3 regions of the Mesorhizobium sp. B1-1-1 genome follow, and region 1 is predicted to be linked to each of the others. Evidence: riboswitches for the same ligand, from Rfam matches in the RefSeq annotation. Region 1 holds a riboswitch; each other region holds the start of a gene.
The links. A riboswitch is a leader RNA that binds a small molecule or an ion and turns the genes downstream of it on or off. The one in region 1 is predicted to bind cobalamin.
Positions count from the first base shown of each region.

Region 2: it holds a riboswitch for cobalamin, as region 1 does, so the genes downstream of both, bluB (5,6-dimethylbenzimidazole synthase) here and FJ986_RS17735 (CbtB domain-containing protein) in region 1, are expected to answer to the same signal.
Region 3: it holds a riboswitch for cobalamin, as region 1 does, so the genes downstream of both, FJ986_RS01470 (ABC transporter ATP-binding protein) here and FJ986_RS17735 (CbtB domain-containing protein) in region 1, are expected to answer to the same signal.

Region 1 is NZ_VFWW01000008.1:71,858-79,033, forward strand. Features, by position in the region: gene cbiB (adenosylcobinamide-phosphate synthase CbiB) at 1-471, shown strand, start outside; gene cobO (cob(I)yrinic acid a,c-diamide adenosyltransferase) at 803-1,417, opposite strand; gene cobU (bifunctional adenosylcobinamide kinase/adenosylcobinamide-phosphate guanylyltransferase) at 1,419-1,934, opposite strand; gene FJ986_RS17730 (CbtA family protein) at 1,927-2,724, opposite strand; gene FJ986_RS17735 (CbtB domain-containing protein) at 2,740-2,919, opposite strand; cobalamin riboswitch at 2,955-3,151, opposite strand; gene FJ986_RS17740 (aromatic ring-hydroxylating dioxygenase subunit alpha) at 3,285-4,454, shown strand; gene FJ986_RS17745 (MFS transporter) at 4,458-5,657, opposite strand; gene FJ986_RS17750 (DUF1624 domain-containing protein) at 5,890-6,894, shown strand; gene FJ986_RS17755 (isoprenylcysteine carboxylmethyltransferase family protein) at 6,891-7,176, shown strand, end outside.
Region 2 is NZ_VFWW01000007.1:129,812-136,987, reverse strand. Features, by position in the region: gene ribB (3,4-dihydroxy-2-butanone-4-phosphate synthase) at 1-998, shown strand, start outside; gene FJ986_RS15960 (MFS transporter) at 1,049-2,272, opposite strand; gene FJ986_RS15955 (TetR/AcrR family transcriptional regulator) at 2,393-2,998, shown strand; gene bluB (5,6-dimethylbenzimidazole synthase) at 3,044-3,796, opposite strand; cobalamin riboswitch at 3,845-4,025, opposite strand; gene FJ986_RS15945 (histone deacetylase family protein) at 4,147-5,073, shown strand; gene FJ986_RS15940 (exodeoxyribonuclease VII small subunit) at 5,077-5,328, shown strand; gene FJ986_RS15935 (DUF2277 domain-containing protein) at 5,427-5,693, shown strand; gene FJ986_RS15930 (pirin family protein) at 5,734-6,654, shown strand; gene dxs (1-deoxy-D-xylulose-5-phosphate synthase) at 6,732-7,176, shown strand, end outside.
Region 3 is NZ_VFWW01000001.1:283,746-290,921, reverse strand. Features, by position in the region: gene FJ986_RS01480 (iron ABC transporter permease) at 1-36, opposite strand, end outside; gene FJ986_RS01475 (ABC transporter substrate-binding protein) at 45-992, opposite strand; gene FJ986_RS01470 (ABC transporter ATP-binding protein) at 1,032-1,820, opposite strand; cobalamin riboswitch at 2,077-2,286, opposite strand; gene FJ986_RS01465 (LacI family DNA-binding transcriptional regulator) at 2,349-3,374, opposite strand; gene FJ986_RS01460 (Gfo/Idh/MocA family oxidoreductase) at 3,556-4,587, shown strand; gene FJ986_RS01455 (sugar phosphate isomerase/epimerase) at 4,590-5,495, shown strand; gene FJ986_RS01450 (substrate-binding domain-containing protein) at 5,581-6,588, shown strand; gene FJ986_RS01445 (ATP-binding cassette domain-containing protein) at 6,674-7,176, shown strand, end outside.

The DNA of each region.
Region 1 (7,176 bases):
GTCGGCGGCCTCGCCGGCGGCGCCGCCTACAAGGCCGCCAACACCGCCGATTCGATGATCGGCCATCGCACGCCGCGCCACGAAGCATTCGGCAGGGCAGCCGCACGCTTCGACGATTGGATCAACCTGCCGGCGTCGCGGCTGACGGCGTTGCTCATCACCTTGGCGGCTTTCCTGGTGAAAGGCGCCGACGCGAAAGCCGCATGGCAGGCGGTGCGGCGCGACGCGAAAAAGCACCGCTCGCCCAATGCCGGCTGGCCGGAGGCGGCGATGGCCGGCGCACTTGGCCTGGCGCTCGCCGGGCCGCGCAGCTATGGCGGCGTAACGGTCGACGACGCGTTCATGGGCGAAGGCGGCCGGCGCGAAGCCGACAGCATCGACATAAGGCGGGCGCTGAAACTCTACCGCGTCGCCGACTGCCTGTTGATCGCGCTGTTCGGCGTGGTTTCGGCGATCGTCATTCTGGCATGATCTCACCCCCCCGTGAGTTCTCTCCCGAAGGGGAGGAAGGGAGCCGGGCTGCAACAGGTTCGCGCCTTTCCTCTCCCCCGTCGATCGGGGGAGAGGTGGCTCGGCGAGCCGAGACGGAGTGGGGGTCGACGAGCTCGGCAGTCGCGTTTCTCGCACCCGCCGGGTTGCGCCTGCCTGTCTGCGGACCGCGCGTTCGATAACCGCCTTCCCCCAATCCGTCGCTGCTTCGCAGCGCCACCTTTCCCCCCTCCGGAGGGAAAGGAAGTGAGCCCTGCTGGAAGCGTTTGGCGACCAGACTTGAATGCTCATCCACAAAAGGGGACAACAGCTCTCAAAACTCCACCCCCTGCTGCGCCTTCACGCCCGCCGCGAAATGGTGCTTGGTCAGCCCCATCTCGGTCACCAGGTCGGCCGCCTCGACCAGCGCCGGCTTGGCGTTGCGACCGGTGACGACGACATGCAGGCCCTCGCGGCGCGCTTTCAGCGCGACAACCACCTTGTCCAGATCGAGATACTCGTAGCGCAGCGCGATGTTGAGTTCGTCGAGCACGACGAGACTGATCGACGGATCGGCCATCAGCTCCAGCGCCTTGGCCCAGGCGGCCTCGGCCGCCGCGATGTCGCGCTTCAGATCCTGTGTCTCCCAGGTGAACCCCTCGCCCATCGCGTGCCAGACGACGCGGTCGCCGAAGGCGGCGAAGGCCTCCTTCTCACCCGTATGCCATTTGCCCTTGATGAACTGGACGACGCCGACGCGCTTGCCGTAGCCGAGCATCCGCAGCGCCAGGCCAAAGGCAGCCGTGGTCTTGCCTTTGCCCGGGCCGGTGTTGACGATCAGCAGCCCCTTTTCGACCGTCTTGCTCGCCACCTCGGCGTCTTGGACCGCCTTGCGCTTGGCCATCTTGGCGCGGTGGCGCTCTTCGTCCTTTTCGTCGATGTCGGTCATGTCACTTCACCTTGAGCGGCAGCCCCGCCACCATCAAAAGCACGGTCTCGGCAATCGCCGCGACCTGCTGGTTGAGCCGGCCGGCGGCGTCGCGGAACCGGCGCCCCAGCGCATTGTCGGGCACGATGCCTTGCCCGACCTCGTTGGATACCACGAACCAGGGTCCGCGCGGCCGCGACAGCATGTCAGCCAGCCGCCGACATTCGGCCTCTACATCATGATCGGCCAGCATGTGATTGGTCAGCCAGAGCGTCAGGCAGTCGACAAGGACCGGCTGGTCCTCCGGTAGGGCCTCGAGTGCACCGACAAGGCCAAGCGGTGCATCGATGGTCGTCCAGCCCTCGCTGCGCCGCGACCGGTGCAACGCGATGCGCTGCCGCATCTCGTCGTCATAGGCTTGCGCCGTGGCGATGTAGGTCCATGGCGAAGGCAAGGCCGTCATCAGCGTTTCGGCGTGCGCGCTCTTGCCGGAGCGCGCACCGCCGATGATGAAGGTCAGTCTTCCGCGATCAGGCAAAGCTGTCGCGCAGGCTCGTCGCGCTGCCGGTGAAGCGTCCGCGCACCACGCCGACGACAGCGCCGAGCACGAGCCAGAACACCAGGTTGGTTACGGTTACCGCCACCACGAACTGATGGTGCAGGCCTTCCGGAATCGGCGTCTCGAAACTGTCCGGCTGCGGCGCGCCGACAATATGCGGCGCGACGATCAACACCACGCCCAGAATCGCCAGCGGCAGTGATTTGCGGAAGGCGATCAGGGCAAGGCCGATCGCCGTCGCCGCCACCGTCGCCGTCCACCATGTCTGGCGTGGCAGAAGCTCGGCGGCAGGCATGGCCGGCAGTTCCGGCGGCAGGCCGAGGCCCGGCGCCAGCGTGAACACGGCAAAGCCGGCCAGTCCCCAGAACACGCCCTGGCGCCAGTTGCCGATGCCGCCGGCGAATTCCGAAACCGCGACCAGGACCAGCGCGAAGCCGATGCCGGTGACGATGTTGGCAAGCACGCTGAAGGCGAAGCGCTCGAAGCCGTCGGCCGGCGCCCAGCCTTCCTCTTCAGCCGGAACAGCTTCAGCGGCTGCCGGCGCGGCGGAGCTCATGGCATTGCCCGCCGGGGCGGCAGAGTTCATGGCGTTGTTGTCGGTCGGGGCCGGTGCGGTATGGTCGTGGTGGTGGCCGCCGCCGGCCTGTTCGTAGACTTCCGCCTTCAGGATCAACGGCACGGTGGCATAGGCCTGCATGCAGGCGAGAACGACACCTGCCACGAGCCCTGCGATCGCCGCGATGAACACGACGTTGCGAAACAGGTTCATGATGTCAAATCCCTATCAGTGGCAGGGAAACGCCATCGAGTGGCGATAGTCGTGCGCGGCATTGTGGACCGCGTCGATATGCGAGAAACCGACAAAGCCTACGACGAAAACGCCGAGCAGCGCCGCGAGCGCGAGCTGCAGGAGGCGCGACTGCGAGGAGATGGAGGCGCCGAGGGAGACGGAAGCGGTATTCATGTCTTGTCCTTTCACCCTCCACCCGAGGGCATCGAAGTCAGTTTCCTGTCGCCGGCAGGTCTCCTGGCTCGCGGATCAGCGCCCTTCCCCACCTTCCCGAAGAAAATCTTCAGTGGCATATGGAGAGGACTACCGCACACAGTTGCGGGGGCAGCCACGGCATTGGGCAACAAATCTGCCCGCACCGCATTCCCTCTTGGCTCCAATCGGAACCGACGACGAAGGTGACTATAAGGAAAATCGCCGCATCCGGCAAACCAAATTCCGACGGCGACAAGCGCTTTAGCGCCGTCCGGCCGCTTGCTCCGCTGCAATTGACAATTTCCGTGGCCGGGTGTCGGCTGCCATCTCACAGGAGGCCAGCCATGCAGCCCGTCCAGAGCCAGCACGCCCCCTATAACGGCCTCACCCGGGCCGAGCCGACATTGCCGTCGTCGGCCTATTGGGATGCGGCGGCCTACCAGCGCGACCTCGACGCCATCTGGTACAGGAACTGGCTGCTCGTCTGCCGTGAAGCTGATCTCGCCCAACCGCTGGCTTTCCGCACCTTCCGCGTCGGCACCCAGGAGATCGTCGTGCTGCGTGACGATACCGGCGAACTGCGCGCCTTCCACAACACCTGCCGGCATCGCGGCTCGCAGCTTTGCCAGGAACGCGAGGGCCGGCTGAAGGCGCGGCTGATCACCTGCCCCTACCACGCATGGTCCTATTCGCTGCGCGGCGATCTCGTGCGCGTGCCATCGAAAACGCTGCCCGAAGGTTTCGACAAGGCGGACCATCCGCTCTATCGCGTCGCGCTGTCGGTCTGGCGCGGCTTCGTCTTCGTCAATCTCGCGGAAGATGCCGCCGGCTCGGCGCACTCATCCTTCGACCCGGCCTCAGGCGATCTCGGCAACTGGCCGCTGGAATCGCTGGTATCGGGCCATGTGCTGCGCAAGGTGATGAACTGCAACTGGAAGATCTTCTGGGAAAACTTCAACGAATGCCTGCATTGCCCCGGCGTCCACAAGGACCTGTCGCGGCTGGTGCCGATCTATGGTCGCGGCCTGATGGGCCGGCATGACGACCCCGAATGGACCCGCCATGCCGACAATGACGCGCCGGAATTTTCCGGCGGGCTGCGGGCGGGTGCCGAAACATGGTCACGTGACGGCCAGGCGCATGGGCCGGTCTTTTCGGGCCTGACGCCGGCCGAGCACGCCGCCGGCCAGACCTACGCCACCAGCCTGCCCTCGATGTTCATCGTCGGCCACGTCGACTATGTCAGGTCCGTACGGCTGGTGCCGCTTGGCCCCGAGCAGACCGAATTGACCGCCGAATGGCTGTTCGCGCCTGACGCGCTCGCCGCCACCGACATCGACAACATCGTCGGCTTCGGCACCCAGGTGCTGGAGGAGGATGCCGCGATCTGCGAGGTCAACCAGAAAGGGCTGCGCTCCATGCGCCATAAGGCCGGCGTGCTGATGCCGGAGGAGTACGACCTCCACCGCTTCCACGATTGGGTACGCGAACGACATGCTGCGCTTGTGCCGTAAGCTTCACAGCGACTTCGGCAGATACCGCCAGGTGACATAACCGCAGACCGCCGCAAGCAGGCCGAGCGTGACGAAAACCGAGCCCAGTCCGAAAAAGGCCAGCACCACCGAGTAGACCAGCGGCGGCGTCAGTTCGGAAAAGTCGAGATAAGTGCGGTAGACCGCAGCCATCTGCGCCCGCTCATAAGAGCGGACCGAGCGCATGAAGGCGGTCGAGCCCAGCGCGTCGAGCGCGATGGTGAAGAAGGCGCCGCACAGCAGGCAGGCGCCGGTGACGAGCGGCGCGCTTTCGCCGACGGCACCCGCCGCCAGCAGCACCACCGACATGGCGAAATAGGCAAAAGTCATGGTCCTGCGGCCGCCGAAGCGCTTGCCGGCCTTGCCCCAGAAAATCGCCATGAACAAAAGCGCGTTGCCTGCCGAAACCAGAATGCCGCCGGCAAGTTCGCCCTCACCGGTGATGACCATGAACAGCGGGCCATAGACGAAAAATGTCGTCCAGAAGCAGGAGCGGCCGAAGGCGATCAGCCAGGCCAGCCTCAGCCTCGGCTGCGCGACGAAACGGCCGATATTGGCCAGCGGGTTGACCGGGCGCGTCTTGCCCGGCCGGATCGAGGGATTGTCGCCGAGCCGGTAGGTCCAGAACAACGCCAGCAGGGCCAAGGCGAATACGGCGACCGCGCCATGCGCGGCATAGATGCCGAAGCGCGTATAGAGAAAGATGCCGAGCGTCGGCCCACCCGTCCAGGCAAACATCGACCACGCCATGCGCAGCGATTCGGCCTGCATGAAATCGGTCTTGCGGATGTGGTCCATGATGTAGAGGTTGAGCGTGATCGACAGCGCACTGGCGCCCATGACACGGCACAGCATGCCGGCCAATTGCCCGGCGAGCGTATGCGTGACGAAGAACAACGAGCCGATCGCCAGCAGGCAGGCGCCCGCCGTGTAGACCCAGCGCCGTGCGAAGCGCTGGATCAGCATCGGCATGAACAGGGTCACCGACAGGCCGAGCATCGCCACTATGGTGTAGAGGATCGAGACGATCTGCTCGTTGTGGAGGATCTCGTAGGCCTGGATCGGGATGACGCTCGACACCGTGGCGCGAGCGAAGGATTCGACCGCGTAGAGCGAGGCGAAGGTGCGGGCATCCGCGGCCTTGAGGGCCGGTAGCCAGATCGGATGGCGCACATGCGTGGACATTGCTTCCCCAAAGCAGAATCAGCAGCCAAATCTGCGGCCATCAGTTCGCGACCGGTAACAGGAAACCGACGTGCCCCGGATAAAAACGAAGCCGGTCAAAGGCTTTCCGGTGCTGGCCTAAAGGGGTGCCTGATGCAGCGCCGGCTGACTGTCTGTATCGAAGCTCACGGCCTTCTTTTGTCCGGCGTAACCGTGATAGTCCTCGTACGGGGCTGAATCAGATCGCGAGACCATGAGCATCCAGACGCCGACCATGCCCGCCGCGGAGTTGCCGAAGACCAAGCGCATCGTCGCCATCGACATGCTGCGCGGCATCGCGCTGATCGCCATGGCGAGCTACCATTTCACCTGGGACCTGGAATTCTTCGGCTACACCGATCCCGGCCTGACCGCCTTCGGCTGGTGGAAGTTCTATGCTCGCTGCATCGCCTCGACCTTCCTGTTCCTGGTCGGCGTCAGCCTGTATCTCGCCCATGGCAAAGAGATCCGCTGGAACGGCTTCTGGAGACGCTTCGCCATGGTCGCCGGAGCGGCGATCGCCATTTCGGTCGCCACCCGTATCGCCACGCCGGACGGGTGGATCTTCTTCGGCATCCTGCACCAGATCGCGCTGGCGAGCCTGCTCGGGCTGGCATTCCTGCGCCTGCCGGCGCTGCTCACACTGCCGATCGCCGCGGCGGTCATCGCCATTCCCTTCTATTTTCGGCTGGAATCGTTCGATCACCCCTGGCTGTGGTGGGTCGGCCTTTCCGCGGTCAACCCACACTCCAACGACTATGTCCCGCTGTTCCCGTGGTTCGGTGCGGTGCTTGTGGGCCTCGGAGCGACCAAGCTTGCCTCCGGCTTCGGCGCCTTGGCGCGCCTGGCAGATGTGGCACCCGGGCGCTGGTCCAACCCGCTGGGCTTCATCGGCCGGCACAGCCTGGCCTTCTACCTGATTCACCAGCCGCTGCTGATCGGCAGTGTCTGGTTGTTCTCGCAAGTAATGCCGGCCAAGGTCGAAACCCCGCAGGTGAACTTTCTCAAGACCTGCCAGATCTCGTGCGAGCAGCAGCGCGACAGCAAGTTCTGTTCGAGCTATTGTGGGTGCATGCTGGACACGCTGGAGGGCGAGGCAACGCTTGATCGGCTCTACAAGAACGACCAGACCGCCGAATGGAGAGCGCATCTGGCGGATCTCGCCGGCACCTGCACGGCCCAGACCGACAGCAAGATGACGGAGGAAGGTGTCGAATGACCGAGACCCCGCCCAAACCTGGGCTGATACCGTGGCCGCCGCTGATCTACATCGCCGCCATCGCCATCAGTATCGCGCTCGGCCTGCTCTTTCCCCTGCCCTGGATCGGCGACCTCCTGGGCGACCTCCTCTACGCGGCCGGCTGGGTGGCGCTGTTCGGCGTCGCCGCACTCTGGTTCACCGCCATCCGCACCATGACGCGGGCCAAGACCACGCTCAACCCCAACGCCGTGCCGGACCATCTCGTCACCACGGGTCCTTTCGGCGTCACCCGCAATCCGA
Region 2 (7,176 bases), on a different contig from region 1:
TGATCGTCGCCGCCGTCCATTGCACGCCGGAAAAGATGGCCTTCATCGTGCGCAACACTTCGGGCATCGTCTGCACGCCGATGCCGCGCGAGGAGGCCAAGCGCCTCAACCTTGCGCCGATGGTCGCCGACAATGATTCGGCGCACACCACCGCCTTCACGGTTAGCGTCGATTTCAAGCACGGCACCACGACTGGCATTTCAGCTGACGACCGCACGCTGACCGTGCGCAATCTCGCCAACGGCAATGTCGGCGCCTCCGATTTCGTCCGCCCCGGCCACATCTTCCCGCTCATCGCGCGCGAAGGCGGCGTGCTTATGCGTTCGGGCCATACCGAGGCGGCCGTCGATCTGTGCAAGCTCGCCGGCCTGCCGCCGATCGGCGTGATCTCGGAACTGGTCAATGATGACGGCACCGTCAAGCGCGGCCCGCAGGTCGCGGCTTTTGCCGAGGAGCACGGCCTCAAGCAGGTCTCGGTCGCCGACCTCATCGCCTATCGGCAACGCAAGGAAACACTGGTCGAACGCGTGGCATGCTCCGAGATCGACACGCTCGGCGGCAAGGCGCAAGTCTTCACCTACACGCTGCCCTGGGATTCCATGCATCATGTCGCCGTCGTCTTCGGCGACATCCGCGATGGGGAAGAGGTGCCTGTGCGTCTGCACTCCGAGGACGTGGTGACCGACGTCTTCGGCACCAGCCACCGGCTGGACGCCATCATGAAGGCGATGGGCGAGCGCAAGCGCGGCGTCATCGTCTATCTGCGCGAGGGCTCGGTCGGTGTCGCCCACCAGGAGCGCAACCGGCCGGCGAGCGGCGACCGGGAGGACCACGAAGAGGCGCGCCGCCGCGAGAATGAATGGCGCGAGATCGGGCTCGGTGCTCAGATCCTGAAGGATCTCGGCATTTCCTCGATCAATTTGATCGCCTCGCGCGAGCGCCACTATGTCGGCCTCGAAGGTTTTGGCATCCACATCGCCAAGACCGAGATTCTCTAGGTTCGACGGCGGCAATAGCGTCCGATCCGCTGAACCGGACGCGTCATGGTTCATTCCGCGGCAGCGACGGCCGCTTCACACCCATCCAACTCGCATTTGTGAGTGGCAAGACTGCGCTGGCCGAGCAGCACCGTGACCAGCGCGATGCCGCCCGCGACCACCGAGACCCAGAACCCGTTCTGGGCGCCGAACGCATCCACCACCGCGCCGGCGGCGAAAGAGCCCAGCGCCATGCCGATGCCGATTCCCGTTGTCACCCAGGTAATGCCCTCGGTCAGCATCGCTTCCGGCACATGCCGTTCGATCAGGCCGAATGCCGTGATGAAAGTCGGCGAGATCGCCACGCCGCTGATGAAGACGGTCAGCGCCAAAATCGGCACGCTGTCGGCGGTGAGCGGCAAAATCGTGCTGACTGCGATGATGGCGACCGCGACGGTCAGCTGGCGCTGTAGCGGCGTCTTGAGGTTGAGCGCGCCGACCACGATGCCCAACACGAACGATCCCAGCGCATAGACGCCGATCACCAGGCTTGCGGCACCGGCTTGGCCGAACTCCTTGGTGATCGCCACCGTGCTCACTTCCGTCGTCGCGAAGGTCGCGCCGATGAAGATTAGGGCGAAGGTGATGATCTGTACCGGCCGCAGGCGGATTGCCGAGCCAGTCGAACCATGGTCCACCGGCCGCACTTTCGGCTCCGTCGATCGCTGCAGGATGAATGCTATCGAGCCCAAAGCGAGAAACAACGTGCTCGCCAGCATGCCTGCTTCCGGAAACAGCGCCGCACTGAGGCCCACCGACAGCGACGCGCCGGCGATATAGACCAGCTCGTCGGCCGCCGATTCGAAGGCGAAGGCGGTGTTCATCTCCGGCCGGCCGCGAAAAAGCTCGGTCCAGCGCGCGCGCACCATTGCCGGCATGCTGGGCATGGCCGCTGCCAGCAGCGCCGACACGAACATTGTCCATACCGGCCAATCCTGGTTGGCCGACGCAATCAGCAGCAGGAATGCCAGCACGGAGATGATGGTGGTGGGCACGACGATCCATGTCTGGCCGAGGCGGTCTACCAGCCTGGAGATCTGCGGCGCCAGGAAAGCGTTGGCCAGCGCGAATGTCGCCGAGACGGCACCCGCCAGCCAGTATTCGCCACGCGTCTGCGACAGCATCGCCACGATGCCGATCGGCGCCATGGCGATCGGCAGGCGCGCCATGAAGCCTGCAGCGGCAAAGCCCTTGGCGCCAGGGGCTCGAAAGATCTCGGAATAGGGGTTCTGCATGATCCGTTCCTCGACAAAAGGCGATTCGGAAATTACATACGATGCGTATGAATACTAAATAGATCATACGTCGCGTATGTCAATTGGCATACGTGACGTATGTAGATAAGGCCAGAAGAGATGCACAAGCCCCGCAGGGAAATGATCGCCGAAACGCGCGCCAAATTGATTGCCGCGGCCCGGCATGCGTTCGGAACGATCGGTTATGCCGAGGCATCGATGGATGATTTCACCGCATCGGCAGGGCTGACGCGCGGTGCGCTCTATCATCATTTCGGGGACAAGAAGGGGCTTTTGCAGGCGGTCATCGCCGAGATAGACGCCGAGATGGCGGCACGGGTGAATGAGGTTGCAGCGAAAGCACCGACCCGCTGGCAAAGCTTCGTCGACGAATGCACGAGCTACATCGAAATGGCGCTGGAGCCGGAAATCCAGCGCATCATGTTTCGGGACGGTCCGGCCGTGCTGGGGGATCCCGCGCAATGGCCGAACGCCAATGCCTGCGTCGCGTCGATGACCGATCACCTGACGACGCTGCAGGGCGACGGGGTGGTTGTCCCGGGCGTAGACCCCGAGACCGCGGCACGGCTGATCAACGGGGCGAGCAGCCAGGCGGCGCAGCGGATCGCCAATTCGAACGACCCGGAAGCGACGTCGAAGACCGTGGTGGCGGCATTCAAGCAACTGCTCGAAGGATTGTTGAGGAAGGATGCCGGAGCCGCCTGACGACGGCAGGCCGCCGGCAGCGCGCTGCGCATGCCGTATCGGCAATCAAATCAAGGGTTTGTCAGACTTTTCGCATGTTGCCGCCTTGAGGCGTGCGATCGTTGATTTGAGCGGAACTTCGCCCTGTCCGCAAAACGTCTCGCTCATGATCAGCTCGGGCAGCGGCAGCCGCCGCCCCCAGCCATGTGTTTCGAGGTCCGGTTTCGGCGCGAACTCCGAGACACGGCCGACACAGAGATAGGCCACCGGCGTCACATGCTCGGGAATCGACAGAAGGCCTTTCAACGCCTGCGCCTCGATAATGCTGACCCAGCCAACGCCGACGCCTTCGGCGCGCGCCGCCAGCCAGAAATTCTGCACCGCGCAGACCGTGCTGTAGAGATCCATCTCGGGATTGTGCCAGCGTCCCAGCGGCGAACCCTGTGAGCGTCGGCGGTCGCAGGTGATACAGATATTGAGCGCGCTTTCGCAGATGCCTTCCAGCTTGAGCTTGCGGTAGAGCGCCCGCCGCTCTTCCTCGATCGCCGGCAATTCCTGCTCGCGCGCCGCGAGGAACAGGTCGCGCACCTGTTCCCGTCGTTCGGTGCCACGAATGACGATGAAATTCCATGGCTGCATGAAGCCGACCGATGGCGCGTGATGGGCGGCAAGCAGCAGCCGCGCCAAGACCTCGTCGTCGACGGCCTCTGATGTAAAATGGCTGCGGACATCGCGCCGCGTGAACATGGCGCGGTAGACCGCATCGCGCGCCATCTGGTCGAATCCGTCACCCACGGGGATGGTCATATTGTCCGGCATCGCTTGTCCCCTTGCGATTGCAATCAACTGCCGTCCGCCTGACCATGCGGATGACGATGCCTGCCAGGCCGGTCTTCTGGCTCGGGATCAACCCGCATCCGGCGCCTTCCCGTCATCGACAGTGGCATTTACCGGCGCGGTCCCCCTTACAGCGTTGGGCACGCCACGGTATCAAACCGTGTTCCCGATTCTCCCGCTCGCGGCGGGCACCAGGCAGTGGCGGGGACTTTACGACGAAGCCCCTGCGCCGCCAATCCCCGCGGCGACGCGAACGGACGCAAGCGCGATTTTCCCCAACCATCAGGCCGCAACGCATGGCCATCGCCGCGCCGGGGCACTAGATAGGGAGCATGGCCACTCGTCTCTACACCCATCCGATCTTCCTCGAGCACATCACGCCACCCGGCCATCCGGAGCGGCCGGACCGCTTGCGCGCCATTGAGCGCGTGCTCGACGACGAGGCTTTTGCCGCGCTCGACCGCCTCGAGGCGCCACAAGGCGATGAGGCCACCATTCTCTACGCGCATCCCGAGGATTTCGTCGAGCGGGTACGCGCCGCCATTCCCGAGACGGGCATCGCCCGCATCGATGCCGACACAACGGCCAGCCCGAAGAGCTGGCAGGCGGCGATCACCGCGATCGGAGCCGCCAACGCCGCCGTCGACGACGTCTTTGCCGGCAGGGCAGACAACGTTTTCGTCGCCGCCCGGCCGCCCGGCCATCATGCCGAGAAAGCGACCGCGATGGGCTTCTGCCTGTTCAACACGGCGGCCATCGCCGCACGTTATGCACAGCGCAAACACGATATCGAACGTGTCGCCATCGTCGACTGGGACGTGCATCACGGCAACGGCACGCAGGATGTTTTCTGGGACGATCCGTCCGTGCTTTATTGCTCGACGCACCAGATGCCGCTCTACCCCGGCACCGGAGCAAAGAACGAAACCGGCGCCGGCAACATCGTCAACGCGCCGCTTGCGCCGCAGACCGGCAGCGAGGCGTTCCGCGATGCCTTCCTGTCGCGCGTGCTGCCCTCGCTCGACAATTTTGCACCCGACCTGATCATTATTTCGGCCGGCTTCGATGCGCATCATCGCGACCCGCTGGCCGAGATCAACCTGACCGAGGATGATTTCGACTGGGCGACCGGCCAACTCATGCAGCGCGCGGCGCGCCACAGCGGCAACCGGCTCGTCAGCCTGCTCGAGGGCGGCTACGATCTGCAAGGATTGGCATTTTCGGTCGCCGCCCATGTCGGGCGACTGATGAAAGGATGAATGATGGCTGGTGAAACCAACGAAGACGTCAAGGCGATGAGCTTCGAACAGGCTCTCGACGCGCTGGAGAAGATCGTCGATGATCTGGAGCGTGGCGATGTGCCGCTCGACCAGTCCATTAGGATCTACGAGCGCGGCGAGGCGCTGAAGGTGCATTGCGACCGGCTGCTGAAGGCGGCCGAGGACAAGGTGGAGAAGATCAGGCTGTCCCGCGACGGCAAGCCGGTCGGGACGGAGCCGCTGGACGCGGATTGAGGCACGCAGCCGTCTCTCTGGTTTTTGACACGATCATGATTGAGGATAGAACGCGTCCCGATTGAAACGGCTCCAGGACAAGAGGAGATACGGAAGCGATGTGCAGAAACATCAAGACCCTGTTCAATTTTGATCCGCCGGCGACCAACGACGAGGTGCGCGATGCAGCCCTTCAATTCGTTCGCAAGCTGAGCGGAACGACGCGGCCTTCGAAGCAGAACCAGCACGCATTCGACCATGCCGTCGAGGCCATCGCGGCGTCGGCGCGCGAGCTTCTCGATTCGCTTGAAACCAACCAGCATCCGCGCAATCGCGAGGAGGTTGCGGCCAAGCTGCGGGCGAAGGCGGCGATCCGCTTTGCCTGATCTGGCCAAAGCAGCCATCGGCCGCTGACAAGGAGAGTTCATGAGCTTCTTTCCCGGGAAGGATCCTGAAGCCGGCGATGCCTTTGCCAGCGACCAGATCGAATTGATGGTCATTCCGAACGCCAAGGACATTGGCGGTTTTCAGGTTCGCCGCGCCTTGCCGACTGCCAAAAGGCGGCTGGTCGGTCCCTTCATCTTCTTCGACCGCATGGGCCCGGCCATCCTGCGTGCCGGTCAGGCGCTCGACGTCCGGCCGCATCCTCATATCGGCCTGTCGACGGTCACCTACCTGTTCGACGGCAGGATCAGGCATCGCGATTCGCTCGGCACCGAGATGGTGATCGAGCCGGGTGACGTGAACCTGATGACCGCCGGCCGCGGCATCGTCCATTCGGAGCGCACGCCGGAAGAACTGCGCGGCGCGCCGATGTCGATCTCGGGGCTGCAGACATGGTTGGCGCTGCCGGACGGCAAGGAGGAAGTGGCGCCGGTTTTCGAAAACACCGCTGTCGCGCGGCTTCCCGACATCGACGCGGAAGGCGTCAGCGGCCGCATCGTTATAGGCGATTTCCAGGGGCTGCGTTCCCCGGTGCGAGCCGATTCCGAGACGCTCTACGCCGACCTCAGGCTGGCGCCCGGCGCCAGCGTGAAAATCCCTGCTGACGCGGAAGAACGCGCCATCTATACGCTGGAAGGCGAGGTCTCGATTTCCGGCGACGTGTTTCCGGCGGAACGGCTTCTGGTGTTCCGGCCCGGCGACGAGATCGTCGTATCCTCACAGGCTGGTGCCCATTTCATGCTTTTCGGCGGTGCCTCGCTGGGCTCGAAGCGCTACATCTGGTGGAATTTTGTCTCGTCCTCCAAGGAGCGCATCGAACAGGCCAAGCAAGAATGGAAGACCGGCCGCTTCGACATCGTTCCCGGCGATGAGGAAGAGTTCATTCCACTGCCGGAAGGCTGAGGAAGTCGACGACGGGGCGTGCCTTTCGCGTCATTTGGCAGGCATTTACTTTCGCCTGCCGGCGGCCTATCCCGCGCATGAACAGAAGCTTGGGCCTACCCGTGAACGCAACGCCGCATACGCCGCTTCTCGACAAGGTCCGCATCCCGGCCGAGCTGCGCACGCTTTCCGAAAGCGAATTGCCGCAATTGGCATCAGAGCTCCGCCTCGAACTGATCGACGCGGTGTCGCGCACCGGCGGTCATCTCGGCGCCGGGCTTGGCGTGGTCGAACTGACCGTGGCGCTGCACTATGTCTTCAATACCCCCGATGACCGGCTGATCTGGGATGTTGGCCACCAGGCCTATCCGCACAAGATCCTGACCGGGCGCCGCGATCGCATCCGCACCCTGCGCCAGGAGGGCGGCCTCTCCGGCTTCACCCGCCGCACCGAGAGCGAATACGATCCGTTTGGCGCCGCCCACTCCTCGACGTCGATATCGGCCGGCCTCGGCATGGCGGCGGCCCGCGATCTTGCCGGCG
Region 3 (7,176 bases), on a different contig from region 1:
CATGGCCAATACGAATGCCTTGTGCCGCAAAGTCATGTTCCCGGTTAAAACGCTTCCGGATGCATCGCCCTGGCAATCTTGCCGATCGCGTCGATATTGGCCGGCCCGGGTGTCAGTTCGGCATAGCGAAGCGCCACGAAGCGTTCGTTCCTGACCGCGTCCGTCTCCTTCATTGCCGGATGCGCTTTCAGGAAATCGAGCAGCTTCCGGTAGCCGCCGCCATCCTGATAGTCGAGCAGGATGAGGAATTGCGGATTGCGCGAGGCCACCGTCTCCCAATCCGTGTTGCCCCAGCTGGTGTCCATGTCGGCCATGATGTTGTCGCCGCCGGCCGCGGAAATCATGGCGTTGGGAATGGCGAACTTGCCTGATGTGAACGGCTTGTCCTCGCCGGAATCATAGAGGAACACGCGCGTTCCCCTGCGGGCGCCGACCTTGGCCGTGATTTCGGCGAGCTGCGCCTTCCAGCCGGAGACGAGCTTATCCGCTTCGGCCTCCTTGCCGAAGATCTTGCCCAGCTTCTCGACATCGCCATAGAGCAGGTCCATCGAAGCGGCGGGGCGGTTCTTGTCGAGATGGACGCAGCTTTCCGTCAGCACCAGGGTCTTGATGCCGTGTTGCGCCAGCGTATCGGGCGTCACCTCGCCGCCCGGCTTCATGCCGTAGTACCAACCGGCGAAGAAGAAGTCGGGCTCGACAGCGACCAGGTTTTCCAGCGTCGGATATTTGGGCGCCAGTTCCGGGATCGAGCCTTGCTCGGCCTTAAATTCGGGGCCGACCTTGTACCATCCGGTGATGCCGGTCAGGCCGACGATCGACGGCTGCAGCTTCAGGGCGAAGGCCATCTCGGCCATGTTGAGATCGTGAATGACAGCGCGCTTTGGAGGCGCGTCGAAGGTCAGCGACTTGCCGCAGCTGTCGACCGTCACCGGAAAGGCGAAGGCCGTAGAGGCCAGCAGGGAGAAGGCAAGAGATACGGCAAGGCGTTTCACGGATGTTGCTCCTTCGTTGCACGGGAATTGGATCTGCGCTCACGAAGATGGCGCGGCACGGTTCGGAACCTCGAACACCGTCAGCTCGCGGTCCTCCGTCGGGTGGCGCAACCTAAAGACGTCGACACCGAAGATCTCGCGGATCAGCTGCTGAGTGAGTGCTTCGCGTGGCGGCGCCAGCACATGCAACCGGCCATGGCTCATCACCGCGACCCTGGTGGCGAAAGGCGTCACCAGCGCCAGATCGTGCAGCACCGCGATCACGGTCATGCCGAGGCCTGCAACCAGTTCGAGCAACTCGCTGCGCGCCCGCGGGTCGAGATGGTTGGTCGGCTCGTCGAGGAACAGGATCTTCGGCTCCTGTGCGATGGCGCGGGCAAGCTGGGCGCGCTGGCGCTCGCCGCCCGACAGCGAGCCGATGGTGCGGCCAAGCAGCGGCAACAGCCCGGTCCGGCGCAGCGCCTCGACGACAATGTCGCGTTCCTCGCTCCTGTGCCTGCGGCCGGTATGCGGAACCCGGCCGAGCTCGACATAATCGATCACCGCCAGCCGTGGATCCGGTTGATCGGTCTGGCCGACGACGGCGATGTGCAGCGCCCGCTCGGCGGTCGAAATCCTGTCCAGCAGGCGCCCGGTGAGCTTCACTTCGCCCGAACTCGGCCGCAGCATGCCCGACAGCATGCGCAGCAATGTCGTCTTGCCGGCGCCGTTGGGACCGATGATGGCGAGACGGTCGCCCGCCGCCACCGAAAGGCTGACCGGATGCACCAGATGCAGGCCATCCGCCGCCGCGGCCAGGTCGCGGGCCTCGAGAAGCGGCGCGGTCATGGGCAATTCCTTGCAGGGCCTGCCGGAATACGGGCCAGCGTCTTGCTTGCCAATCCTGCCGGACGCTGGCCTGAATTCACCTCGGTGGCGATATCGCGGCAAAGCGTGCACACGATGATGCGATGCATGGGAATGCAGTGAATGCGATCGATGGAGCCGTCCAACTTCCGTCACTTTCAAAAATGGCGACGGAAGGAAGCTGGCTTGAACCGGTCGACAAGACCGAACCCCGCGTCTCCTCCCGGCACACCCCGTCCGGTCAACCCATGCAGATGGCAGGTCTCCTGGCTCGCGGGTCGTTGCGCCATCCTGCCTTCCCAGCCTTGCCGGCCAGTGGCTTCTCGGATTTTGCTCGCCGCTTACAGTTGCGGGGGCAGCCATGGCTTCGACCCGAAAAACGGGCCTCACCATGTTCCCTTTTCACCCCTCGCCTTGCGGCGCGGGGACCATCACGAGTCGCAGCCTAGGATGCAGGCAGCGTCGAGGCAAGGTCGATGTATGTTCTGTTATAACGATACAAACGTGTGGTCAATCACTATCGCGCGCCACCAGTTCCAGCGGCCAGACCTCGCGAATGATCTCTGGCCCTTTCGCGCCGGCGAAAGCCGGGAGCGAGGCGAGCAGGATTTCGCCGAGCCGCCGCCCCATCGGGTCAAGGCTCGGACGAAAGCCGGTCAGCGCCGGCGAGAAATAACGGCAGAGCGGCGTGTCGACGATGACGATCACCGCGACATCCTGCCCGGGCTTGATCCCCATTTCGGCGAGCGCTTTGCAGCCGCCGAGCGCCATCGAGTCGTTGTTGAAGATAATCGCGGTCGGCGGATCCTTCGACCGCATGACTTGCGGTGTCACCGCGTAGCCACCGGCTTCGTTGATAAAACCGTCCACAATCAGGCCGGGATCGACTTCGATGCCGTGCCGCCGCAGCGCCTTGCAATAACCCTCCAGAAACAGATAACCGAAATTCAGGTCAAGCGACGGCCGGATGGCGGCGATGCGGCGGTGGCCACGCGCAACCAGCCGGTCGACCGCATCGGCGCCCGCCTTCTCGAAATCCAGATCCAGAGAGGGATAGCTGTCGTCGCCGGACCGGCTTCGGCCGAGCGTCGCGAAGGGAAAGCCGGCCTTGCTCAGATAGTCGATGCGATCGTCCTCGCGCCGCGTCCAGGCCAGTACGACGGCATCGGCACGACGCGTCTCGACGACGCGGCGCAGCCGCTCCTGTTGATAATCCGCCGGCGCGCCCATGACGATGATCAGGTCCAGCCCGCACTCGGCCAATGTCGCTTGCAGTCCGGTGAGGAACGGAATGAAGAACGGCTCGCCATACTGCTGGTCGCCCGGATGCGGCTGCAGCATGAAAGCCACGGCATGGGTGGTGCCGCGGCGTAGGTTCCTGCCCGAGTGGTTCGGTGAATAATTGAGCTTCCGGGCCGCCTCGAGCACGCGCTGGCGTGTCTCGGCGTTCACGTCGGCGCGCCCGTTAAGCGCGCGCGAGACTGTACCGATCGAAATGTTCAGGTGCCGCGCAAGATCGTGAATGCTGGACGCCAAGACCTCCCCCTCCTGCTTCTGGCTAGCACCAGCCGGTCGTGCGGCCAAGGCGTTTCAGAGCCGACGGTACAAATCCGATTGACAATATATGCCATCGGGTGTGTCATCGTAAACGTTTACGGAAGTCATTTACGGACTGCCGTGGGTGCCAGCCAGGAGGGGTTGGCCGGAGGAGCGCTGGATGATGCACGTCGTCCTGGTCGGGTGCGGAGCCATGAGCAAAACCTGGCTCGAGGCCATCAGCCAATCCCCTGCCGTCAAGATCGTCGGTCTCGTCGACCTCGACGCCGACAGGGCGCGCCAGCGGGCACGCGAATACGACCTCGCCGGGGTCGCGATCGGGACCGATCTCGACGTCGTTCTCTCCCAGACCAGACCCGATGCGGTGTTCGACGTGGTCGTGCCTGCCGCCCGTCGCGCCGTGGCGAATTCGGCCTTTGCCCATGGCTGTCATCTGTTGACGGAAAAGCCGCTGGCCGACAGCCCGGACAATGCGCGCGCCATCATCGACGATGCGCGGCGCGCCCGGCGCATCCATGCCGTGGTGCAGAACCGCCGCTACGTCGCCAACGTCCGGCGCATCCGGCGCTTCCTCGGCTCCGGCGCCATCGGCGCTGCGACCAGCATCCATGCCGATTTTTTCATTGCGCCGCATTTCGGCGGTTTCCGCGAAGGCATGCGCCATGTGCTGCTGCTCGACATGGCGATCCATACATTCGACGCCGCCCGCTACATGGTCGATGGCGAGCCGACCGAAGTGTATTGCCGGGAATGGGAGCCGGCCAATTCCTGGTACCGGCAGGGATCGTCGGCAAGCGCCACCTTCGAGCTCGGCCAGGGCAAGATGTTCACCTATCGCGGCAGTTGGTGCGCCGACGGTTTCCGCACCAGTTGGGAAGGCAGTTGGCGCATCGTCGGCGAACGCGGCAGCCTGACCTGGGATGGTCATGACGAGTTGAAGGCCGAAGCCGTGCTGCCGGAACGCGAAGGCCTGCTCGACAAGGTCGTGCCGGTAGCGGTGCCGCCGCTCGACCCTGCCGACCGCATCGGCGGGCATCTCGGCGTCATGGAAGATTTCGTCCGCGCCGTGGAAACCGGCACCGAGCCGGAGACGCGCGGCGCCGACAATATCAAGAGCCTGGCCATGGTTTTCGCGGCGATCGAAAGCGCCGAGACCGGACGCCGGATCGAAATCCCCAGGCAGGAAGGATGACCATGGCGGACCCGCTTCTCGACATCAGGATCGGCACCATGGTGCGGGCCAATCTCGAAGACCTGGCCGCCTATGTCAGGCAGATCCTGCCGCTCGGTTTCGAGAGCGTCCAGCCCTTCTTCTGGCAGACGCTGGGCGGCAAGGACCTGGGGCGGCTCGCCGGCGAGATCCGCGACGCGATCGGCGATGCCGATGTCAGCGTCAGCTCGATCGGCGTGTTCGGCAATCCACTCGAGAGCGGCGACACCGACCGCGGCGTGCTCAAGGCCTGGGAAACGGTGATCGACAGCGCGCATCTGTTCGGCACCAATCTGGTCAGCGGTTTTACCGGCCGCATCCGCGGCAAGCCGCTGACCGACAGCCTGCCGCGCTACCGCGAAGTCTGGGGCGAATTGGCCAAACGCGCGGCCGACAAGGGCGTGCGCATCGCCTTCGAGAATTGCGCCATGGATGGCAACTGGGCCGCCGGCGACTGGAACATCGCCCATAATCCGGACGCCTGGGAACTGATGTTCAACGAATTGCCGGATGAGAATCTGGGTCTGGAATGGGAGCCCTGCCATCAGTTGGTCTATCTGATCGACCCGATCCCGCAGATCCGCAAATGGGCGCATCGCATCTTCCATGTCCACGGCAAGGACGCGACGGTGCGCTGGGATGTCATACGCGAGCACGGCGTCTTCGGCCGCCTGCCCTTCGTGCAGATGCGCACGCCCGGCTTCGGCGACAGCGACTGGACGCGGGTGATCAGCGAATTGCGGCTGGCCGGATACAAGGGCGCCATCGACATCGAAGGTTGGCACGACCCGGTCTATCGCGACGATCTTGAAATGACAGGCCAGGTCCGCGCGCTGGAATACCTCCAGCAATGCAGGGGAGGCCTGAGCTACCTGCCGAACCCGACGTGAGGATTGGCCGGCGGGAGGAGCCGGACGGGATTGCCGAAGCAGATGTCGAAACCCTCGCTCGCGAGGACAAAAGGGAGGAACGTGCATGAGCATCGCCAAGAGAACGACACTTCTGCGCACGACCGTGGTGGCGACCGCCACGGCGCTCGCCGCCGCCATCTCCACCTTGCCGGCACAGGCGCTCGACGCGCAATGGTGCAAGGACGTCCACATCCGTTTCTTCGTCGGCGGCGCCGAGGGCGACGCTTTCGGCACCATTGTCTACAATGGCGCCAAGCAGGCTGCGGCCGATCTCGGACCGAAAGTGGATTACATCTTCTCAGGCTGGGACATCGAAAAAATGGTCCAGCAGCTGCGCGAGGCGGTCGCCGTCAAGCCCAACGGTATTGCCATGATGGGCCACCCCGGCGACGCCGCCATCATGCCGCTGGCCGAACAAGCGCATAAGGACGGCATCAAGATGATGTACCAGAACGTGCCGGTGCCGACGGTGGTGACGGCCTTCGGCGGCGGCTATGTCGGCGCGCAGCAGGAACAGCAGGGCCGCGCGCTCGGCGCGGAAGCCTTCAAGCTGGCCAAGCTCAAGGCCGGTGACAAGGCAATCATGATCGGCCCGTTCGAGAATGAGAGCCGCGGCGCCCGCGAGCGAGGAACCGTCTCCGCCTTGAAAGAGGCCGGCATCGATGTCGTTCAAATCAATTCCGCAACCGAATGGGCGGCCGATCCGAATCTGGCGATCCCGGTGATCACCGCCGCCTTGCTCAACAACCCCGGCGTAAAGGCCGTCGGCTACCCCGGCGGACAGATGCTCGGCAACGTCCAGACCTATATGACGGCGGCGGGCCGGAAGCCGGGCGACATCTTCAATTTCGGTTTCGACACCAGCCCGCAGATCGTCGAGGCCTTCAAGGGCGGCTGGGTGCAGCTGACCGCCGATCAGCAGCCGTTCATGCAGGGCTATCTGCCGATCCTCAGCCTCTGCCAGCAAGTGGTGCTGGGGCTGGCACCGATGAATGTCGATACCGGCGCCGGCTTCGTCACGCCTGAGAATTACAAGATCGTCGCCGAACTGGCCAAGCAGGCACTGCGCTGACCTCCCAAGCCGCCGGCCGGGGGCTCAGGCCCGGCCGGCGGGACCGCCGGCGAGGCCCGGCATGCGACAAGCAAGCGAGGACCCGATGGCCGAACGCATCATCGAACTGCGCGACATCACGAAATCCTACGGCCAGGTTTACGCGCTTGGCGGGGTCAATCTCAGCGTCGACCGCGGCGAGGTGGTCGGACTGATCGGCGACAATGGCGCCGGCAAGTCGACGCTGATCAAGATCCTCGCCGGCGCGGTCAAGCCGACCAACGGCGAGATCCTCGTTCGCGGCAAGCCGGTCACCGGCTGGAACGCGGCGCGCTCGCGCGACGCCGGCATCGAGACCGTGTTCCAGGACCGGGCGCTGGCCGTGCAGCAGACCATCGTGCGCAATATCTTCATGGGACGCGAACTCACCGGCTTCCTCGGCTGGCTGAAAGTCGGCACCGAAATCAGGGAGGCGAGCCGGCTTATGCGCGAGATCGGCTTCACTTCGAAAGTGTTCACACCGCAGTCCGTCGTCGGCCAGCTTTCCGGCGGCGAGCGCCAGGGCGTGGCGATCGCGCGCGCCATCTACAAGCAGGCCGACCTGATCAT